DNA from 4 places in the Scandinavium lactucae genome. Region 3 is predicted to be linked to each of the others. Evidence: predicted binding sites of a transcription regulator. Region 3 holds the regulator's gene; each other region holds the start of a gene.
What was found. The regulator PurR, encoded in region 3, represses purine synthesis genes. The targets are predictions, from matches to a motif close to CANGCAAACGTTTGCNTG.
Positions count from the first base shown of each region.

Region 1 (2,193 bases), on a different contig from region 3:
AATTTGTTTGCTCGGCACTTCGCGTTCGCCGGTAGCCCGCAGTTGCGATTTAATATGGTTCACCGCCATTTCGACATCATCAGAGCTGACAGGGCGCTTTTCCAGCGCTTTCTGTAAACCGCTGCGCAATTTGTCTTCATTGAACGGTTCGCGAACGTCGTTGCTTTTCACCACCCGCGGCATCACCAGTTCTGCCACTTCGAAAGTGGTAAAACGTTCATTACACACCAGGCACTGACGGCGGCGGCGTACAGAAGAGCCTTCCCCGACCAGACGGGAGTCGATCACTTTGGTATCTACGGCTAAACAAAATGGGCAATGCATGGCGCGTCCTGACGATGAATAATCACATTTTCCTATTTTACCACGAGCCACCCAGCTGCGTCATTTTGAGACAAAGCCCCGATGGCAACCCGAACGATACTGCTACCATTACTCTCGACAGAATACCGTAAGGAACCCTAACGATGACACGACGTTTACTTCGACTTCTGGCGCTGGGAAGCCTGTTTACCCTGAGCGCCTGCGCACAGCAACGTGAAGTCCACCAGATGCAGCAGAGCGTCAGCGCGCTGAATCAGGATATGACCAAGCTTAATCAGGAAACGGTAAAAATTACCCAGCAAAACGCACTGAATGCCAAATCGGCCAGCGGCGTTTACCTGTTACCGGGCTCCAATACTCCGGCGCGTCTGGAAAGCCAGATTGGCACCCTGCGGATGTCGCTGATGAATATCGCGCAAAATGCTGACGGCATGCGTGCTACGCTGCGTATTCAAGGCGAATCCAACGATCCGCTCCCGGCGTTCAGTGGCACCGTGGAATGGGGTCTGATTCAGGGCACCACCGACAGCTACCAGGAAGTGAACGTCAAAAATCAGCTGATCAATGCCCCGGCTAGCCTTCTGGCACCGAGCGATGTGGATATTCCGCTCCAGTTGAGCGGCAGCGATCCGAAACAACCGGTCTTTGTTCGCATACATGACATTCAGCCTGTGAATACGCAGTAACCCTTTGTCGCCGGATAGCGTCTGTTATCCGGCTATTTCTTCTTTTCGCTCCCCCTTCGACACCGACAGCAATCCTTTCTGTTTTTCAGAAAACCCTGGAAACATCCGCGATAATCCGTACAATCCCCGCCGTCAAAGTGCGCAAACGTGAACGCAATCGATTACGTACTTGAGAGAATTGTGAAACACCACATATTTTTGTGAGCAATGATTCTTATAATAGGCCTCGCAGAAAACAGTTACATTTAGAAACGCCCCAGCGTTTTTTTTCACTCCCCGAAAGGGATTTCAAAAAGTGGCATTATTATGAAAAAAACATTACTTGCAGCCGGTGCAGTGCTCGCGCTTTCCACGTCTTTCACGGCAGGTGCAGCTGAAGACAACAGCAAACCAGAGTATGTCTCTGACTGGTGGCACCAGAGCGTCAACGTGGTAGGCAGCTACCACACCCGTTTTGGGCCGAAAATCAATAATGACGTTTACCTGGAATATGAAGCGTTTGCCAAGAAAGATTGGTTCGACTTCTACGGCTATATCGATATCCCAAAAACCTTCGGTGCGGGTAATGGTAACGACACCGGTATCTGGGATGACGGTTCACGCATGTTTATGGAAATTGAGCCACGTTTTTCCATTGATAAGCTGACCGGCACCAGCCTGGCCTTCGGTCCGTTCAAAGAGTGGTACTTCGCGAACAACTACATCTATGACATGGGTGCGCATGGCAACGATGCCAGCAAGCAAAGCACCTGGTACATGGGTCTGGGTACCGATATTGATACCGGTCTGCCAATGAGTCTGTCTCTGAACGTATATGCAAAATACCAGTGGCAGAACTACGGTGCAGCGAACGAAAACGAGTGGGACGGTTACCGCTTCAAGGTGAAATACTTTGTGCCGATCACCCAACTGTGGGGCGGCCAGCTGAGCTATATCGGCTTCACTAACTTTGACTGGGGTTCAGATCTCGGTAACGAAGATTTCCGCGACCTGAATGGTAAGAAAGCGCGTACCAATAATTCCATCGCATCCAGCCACATCCTGGCGCTGAACTACGATCACTGGCACTACTCGGTAGTCGCACGTTACTGGCACAACGGTGGTCAGTGGAATGACGACGCAAGCCTGAACTTCGGCGACGGTGATTTCAGCGTCCGCTCTACCGGTTGGGGTGGCTACCTGG
Region 1 covers NZ_JAWXRD010000002.1:352,883-355,075, forward strand. The annotation lists gene nrdR (transcriptional regulator NrdR) at 1-324, opposite strand, end outside; gene SIK69_RS03640 (SadB/YajI family lipoprotein) at 468-1,010, shown strand; gene SIK69_RS03645 (nucleoside-specific channel-forming protein Tsx) at 1,317-2,193, shown strand, end outside.
Region 1: a site for PurR is predicted at 1,161-1,178, ahead of SIK69_RS03645 (nucleoside-specific channel-forming protein Tsx). Genes of this name have one in related genera too.

Region 2 (2,193 bases), on a different contig from region 3:
TGTTTAGCGCTTTATTGCACTACTAAAAGTGATTAATCACCGTTACATAGTGTTTCAGCCTTACAAACGCTGACATCATAGACAGGCGAATGTTAAGATACTGTGAATTTACTCACAAATTGAAAGCGGTTACATCACGCGACGTTATAAGTTAGTGATCGCCCCCACAGATTGCTTTAACGCCACCGAATGACGACGCACGAGGGTCGGCATAAAACAGTGTGTTGCGCTGCTGTCGAGGTTGCCTGCTGCGCCCATTAACGCCAATTCCGTCGCCAGTTTCGCCATCGACACTATTGGGTAGCGCACCGTGGTTAACTGCGGATCGGTGTAACGGGCAATCGGGATATCATCAAAGCCAATCAGCGACAGATGCTGCGGGACCGCAATCCCATTATCTTTCAGCGCGGTCAGCGCCCCGGCGGCCATGTTATCGTTGTAGGCAAACACCGCGGTAAGCCCCTGATTACGCCCCAGCAGCTCCACCATCGCCGCTTCGCCCCCCTGTAAATCCGGTGAGCCAGTGCCAATCCATGCTTCGGGCGCAGCAATGCCCTGCTCGCTTAACGCACGCAGCCAACCTTCCTGACGCAGTTGGTTATCCTCAATTCGATGACTGGACGCCAGATAGCCGACGCGAGTATGTCCCTGATTGAGCAGCATTCGCGTGGCCATCATCGCCCCACTGACGTTATCCAGCCCGACGCAGCGGTATTCATAGCCAGCAACAATGCGATTGATCAGCACCATGCCGGGGATCTGAGACATAAACTCGCTCAGTTCGGCATCGCTCAATGCTTTGGAGTGCACAATCAACGCATTGCAGCGCTGGCGGATCAGTACCTCAATGGCGTTGCGCTCCTTTTCAGCCTCGTGATAGCTGTTGCCGATCAGCACGTTTTTCTGAAACTGCTGAGCAACGGTATCGACGGCCTTCACCAGCGCGCCAAAGAACGCATCCGACACATCCATCACCACGACGCCAATGGTATCGCTGACCTGTGTCGCTAGCGCCTGAGCATTGGCATTGGGCCGATAGCCCAGCTCCGCTACGGCGCTCATCACCCGTTCCCGGGTTTCAGGGCTGACGAGCGGGCTGTTATTGAGCACGCGGGAAATGGTCGCGACGGAAACACCCGCATGGCGGGCCACATCACGAATGGTGATCATACCCACCGTCCTGTCGAAAATGGCAGCAACTCACAGTCACCCCCTGTGTTGAGCAAGGTGGCTATTCTGGCAGCGACATGACAAGGACTACGTGAAGAAGGTCACACAGATGAAAACGGTTACATCCGTTTTGTTAATGATTGTGATCCAGATCGTTATCTGGATGTTTTAGAAATGGATACCCCTGCGGCCCGCGCGGTTAACTGTCGCCATAACCATTCCACCGGCCCCTGACGGCAGTAGCGCAGCCAGATGACGGAGAAGAGGATATTCACCAGCCAAATGGCTGGCACCAGGGCAAGCAACGTCAGGCGGTCGAATTTCATAAACAAATCAAATCGGTAGAACAACGTGGTGCAGATGAGGGTTTGCAGCAGATAGTTGGACAACGCCATACGCCCGACGCAGGAAATAGCCCCAACCAGACGGGAGGAACAAATTTGTGGCCAGAACCCGTACGCCAGCGCGGCGTAGCCGATAGTCTGAAACGGGGCACTCAGTTCACGCGGGGCCTGTAACAGGAACGCACACCAGCGATAGGCCCACGCCAGCTGCCATTGCGCAATCACCGCAGGCAGGTTAATCACCAGGCCGATGATTATCAGTAACGCGCCGACCCGACGATAATGCGTCAGGCTGAACTGGCCTTTTAGCCAGCCGCTGCGCATCAACGCCGCGCCCATCAGCATCATGCCTGCCAGTTGCCAGCCGTACTGCGCCCCAAGCGCCAGCAGGCTATCAGACAGCATATCCGCGCGATTGCTGACCGCTTCAAAGCCGCCTTTCAGCTTCCAGTCATGTTCATACTGAAGATTAGCGATATCCGGTATCCAGGAACGGTTCGGCGCATCGCCGGAAATCAGCCCTAAAAACAGCAGCACTGCGATGCCTATCAAATACAGCACCACCCCGGTATTGAACATCGATTTTGCGCTGGGCGCTTCCCGTACCATGCGCCAGCACACCAGCCCGACCAGGGCGTACGCCAGCAGGATGTCGCCATCCCAAAGCAGCAAACCGTGG
Region 2 covers NZ_JAWXRD010000030.1:110,018-112,210, forward strand. The annotation lists gene galS (HTH-type transcriptional regulator GalS) at 145-1,170, opposite strand; gene yeiB (DUF418 domain-containing protein YeiB) at 1,326-2,193, opposite strand, start outside.
Region 2: a site for PurR is predicted at 1,279-1,296, ahead of galS (HTH-type transcriptional regulator GalS). Genes of this name have one in related genera too.

Region 3 (2,193 bases):
AGAACTTCAGGTCGGTACTCATCAATTTTTCTCCTTTTAATCCCCACAACAAAAGTGAGCCTGCTCATTTTTGCACAATCATACGCAAAAATCTCGCAGGTTTTCGGCGCATAACGATTTTTCTCTTTCCCTTTCCGTAAGAATCAGACAAAATTCCACGCTAATTTAAAAGCGTAGCAGCCATTGACCCCCTCCCGTCGTTCTGTGTCGTTTCCCGGCGTACCGCAATTCAAATGAATTGTATCCAGGGTGTGTAAAGGCAAACGTTTTCGTGTCGATAATCAGGCGTAAGGAAAGGGTCTGGAGTGAGAACGAATGGCAACAATTAAAGATGTAGCGAAACGCGCAAACGTTTCCACTACAACTGTATCACATGTAATTAACAAGACTCGCTTCGTGGCGGAAGATACCCGCAACGCGGTATGGGCAGCCATCAAAGAACTGCACTACTCGCCAAGCGCCGTGGCGCGCAGCCTGAAGGTCAATCACACCAAGACTATTGGCCTGCTGGCGACCAGCAGCGAAGCAGCCTACTTTGCCGAGATCATTGAAGCCGTTGAAAAAAGCTGCTTCGAAAAAGGCTATACCCTGATTCTGGGGAACGCCTGGAACAACCTCGAAAAGCAGCAGGCGTATCTGTCGATGATGGCGCAAAAGCGCGTCGATGGTCTGCTGGTGATGTGTTCGGAGTACCCGCAGGCGGTGCTCGACATGCTGGAAGAGTATCGCCACATCCCGATGGTGGTGATGGACTGGGGCGAATCGAAAGCCGATTTTACCGACTCCGTGATTGATAATGCTTTCCAGGGCGGCTATTTGGCCGGACGTTATCTGGTCGAACGTGGTCACCGTGAAATCGGAGCGATCCCAGGCCCAATGGAGCGTAACACCGGAGCGGGTCGTCTGGCGGGCTTTATGAAAGCGATGGAAGAAGCGCAGATTAACGTGCCTGAAAACTGGATCGTGCAGGGCGACTTCGAACCGGAATCCGGTTATCGCGCAATGCAGCAGATCCTTGCGCAACAGCCGCGCCCTACCGCCGTCTTCTGCGGCGGCGACATCATGGCGATGGGTGCCCTGTGTGCCGCTGACGAGATGGGTTTACGCGTGCCGCAAGATATTTCAGTGATCGGTTACGATAATGTGCGCAACGCCCGTTTCTTTACCCCGGCGCTGACCACCATTCACCAACCGAAAGATTCGCTGGGCGAAGCCGCTTTTGACATGCTGCTCGACAGGATCGTCAACAAGCGTGAAGAGTCGCAGTCGATTGAGGTGCATCCACGCCTGATCGAACGCCGCTCGGTAGCTGACGGTCCGTTCCGCGACTATCGCCGCTAATCACCTCTCAGGGGCCGGTTATTCCGGCTCCTGCAACCACTCTTTATTCAACGTTTCACTGTCCCCCAGATAGTCCAGCAGCCAGCTTAACGCCGGTGACATGTCATTTTGTTGCCAGGTCAGACAACACGCTGCATCCGGGAACGGATTTTCCAGCTCCAGCGCCACCCACTCCCCGCTGTCGATATACGGTCGGGCAAAGTGCGTAGGCACCATTCCGGCGCATAAACCGGCAGACAAACAGGTCGCGGACGACTCCCAGTCCGGCACGACAATCCGTTTCTGGTTATCCAGCAGCCAGGTGATGCGTTTTGGCAATGAGCGCGAGGTGTCTTCGCGCACCAATGATGGCCAGTTGCGCAACACGTCATCACTCAGCGGACCGCGCATTTGCGCCAGCGGATGTCGGCTGGAGACCACACAGTTCCAGCTCAGCATTCCCATATCGCGAAACGCGTAACGTCCTCCGACCGGAATGGCCTGCGTGGCACCAATCGCCAATTCGACACGGCCGTCAGATAACGCATCCCACACGCCGTTAAATACTTCCTGGAACACACACAGTTCGACATCCTGAAAGTGGCGATAAAAATCGACAATCATTTGCCGGGTGCGCTCCGGACGGACGATGTTATCCACCGCAATCGCCAGACTACCGCGCCAGCCATTGGCAATTTGCTGGCACTGCTGACGGGTGATCTGCATTTTTTTGATAACAGACCGTCCCTCCTTCAAAAACCACGCCCCGGCGGGCGTTAATTCGACGTCGCGATGCCGTCGTTCAAACAACGGAACCGCCAGCCACTCCTCCAGCTGACGAACGGTATAGCTGACCGCAGAAGGCACACGGTG
Region 3 covers NZ_JAWXRD010000040.1:5,470-7,662, reverse strand. The annotation lists gene cydH (cytochrome bd-I oxidase subunit CydH) at 1-22, opposite strand, end outside; gene purR (HTH-type transcriptional repressor PurR) at 316-1,341, shown strand; gene punR (DNA-binding transcriptional activator PunR) at 1,360-2,193, opposite strand, start outside.

Region 4 (2,193 bases), 860 kb from region 3:
TCCTTTCCTGCAGGATGAAATGCCCGTCTGGTAGGCATATCGGAATGAATCAACAAAAAAGGCCGCTTAGCGGCCTTTTTCATTTTGGCTGAATTACAGCACGGCGACGATGGCTTCACACAGCGGAGCCATATTGTCGGGGGTCATACCCGCAACGTTGATACGGCCCGACGCCACGGCGTAAACACCAAACTCTTCACGCAGACGCAGCACCTGATCTTTGGTCAGGCCGCTGAAGGAGAACATGCCGTTCTGCTTCACGATAAAGCTGAAATCGCGATCTGCACCTTTCTCGGCCAGAGTATTCACGAACAACAGACGCATACGCTGAATGCGCTGGCGCATATCGGTCAGCTCTTGCTCCCAGATGGCGCGTAAAGCGTCATTGCTCAGGATAGTCGCCACCACGGCGGCACCGTGAGCCGGTGGGTTAGAGTAGTTAGCACGAATAACGGCTTTCATCTGGCTGAAAGCACGGTCTGCCGTTTCGCTATCGGCACAGACCAGTGTACAAGCCCCAACGCGCTCGTTGTACAGACCGAAGTTTTTCGAGAAGGAACTCGCCACCAGCAGCTCTGTATGAACCGCAGCAAACGCGCGCAGACCTTCAGCATCTTCTTCCAGGCCACGGGCAAAGCCCTGGTAGGCGAAGTCAAACAGCGGGAGCCAGCCTTTATCAACGGACAGTTTTGCCAGCTGTTCCCATTGTTCCAGCGTCGGGTCGATCCCGGTTGGGTTATGGCAGCAACCGTGGAACAGTACCACATCGCCAGCCTGGGCCTGATTCAGGCTCGCCAGCAGGCCGTCAAAATCGAGAGTGTGTTGTTCTGCGTCATAATAGGTGTACTCACAGACTTCCAGACCCGCAGAGTTGAACACGCCTTTATGGTTCGGCCAGCTTGGGTTGCTGACCCACACGCGTTTCACATCAGTGTTTTTAGCGAGAAAATCTGCTGCCACGCGCAATGCGCCGGTCCCGCCCGGGGTCTGTGCCGTACGCGCACGTTTGTCAGATACAATCGTGCTGCCTTTACCGAACAGCAGCTCCTGAGTGCAGCGGCCGAATTCCGCAATCCCATCAATGCCGAGATAGTTTTTGGTGGTTTCGTTTTCCAGCAGATACAGCTCTGCTTTTTTAACGCTGGTCAGTACCGGAGTTTTTCCGGTTTCATCTTTGTAAACACCAATCCCGAGGTTGATTTTTCCGGGGCGGTCATCGGCACGAAACAAATCGGCCAGACCCAAAATGGGGTCGGCAGGGGCAGCGGTAATGTTCTCAAACATGACGAGGTTCCATTGTGGTGACTGAAGGGAAATCCGCTATCAGGTTAACGGGAGATTGACGAAAAGCCAACCGTTTGCGAGAAAAAGCGCGGCGCTTTTCAAAAGTCATTATTAATCACTGCCGGAGATAAAAAAAACAGGGCCGAAGCCCTGTTTTTCAAGCATATAACAAAGTGGCGTACTGATTAGAACTGGTAAACGATACCTACAGCAGCCTGGTCGTCAACAGCCTGACCCGATGCTTTTGCGTAGGCGTTGTCGTCCAGCAGGTTGAATTTGTATGCTGCGTAGACGTTCATGTTTTTGTTGAAGTAGTACCAGGTACCCACTTCTACGTATTTAACCAGGTCAGCATCGCCGCCCGCGAAGGAGCCGTTGCTGTTGGAACGAGCCAGCAGGTCTTTACCTTTAGACTGCACGTAACCGATGGACGGACGCAGACCGAAGTCGAACTGGTACTGAACCACAGCTTCGATGTTCTGCGTTTTGTTCGCGAAGTTGTTGTCTGGCTCGCGAGTCATGTTGGTGGTTTCAGCATACATCACAGCAGCGTAGACATTGTTCGCGTCGTATTTGAATGCAGTAGACCATGCTTCAGCGCGGTCACCACCGGCGCTTGCGTTACCGTAAGTCACACCGTTGATGGTGCGAACTTCTGGGTTAACCTGGTCGTTGGTACGATCAGCAGTTTCATAACCCGCAGCAACGCTGAAGCCTTCGAGGAATTCGTACTGAACGGAGGTGCTCACGCCGTCGCCGTTCGCTTTCGCGCCGTTACCGCCCAGAGAGATATTCTGTGCAGTGCCGTTGTTGTCATCGTAGTTAACGGTAACTGGGCTGTTACGGTCGTTTTTACCCTGATACTGCAGGGCGAAGCTCAGGCCATCAACCAGACCGAAGAAGTTGTTG
Region 4 covers NZ_JAWXRD010000040.1:864,082-866,274, reverse strand. The annotation lists gene SIK69_RS21920 (MBL fold metallo-hydrolase) at 1-34, shown strand, start outside; gene SIK69_RS21915 (amino acid aminotransferase) at 94-1,284, opposite strand; gene SIK69_RS21910 (porin) at 1,470-2,193, opposite strand, start outside.
Region 4: a site for PurR is predicted at 1,348-1,365, ahead of SIK69_RS21915 (amino acid aminotransferase). Genes of this name have one in related genera too.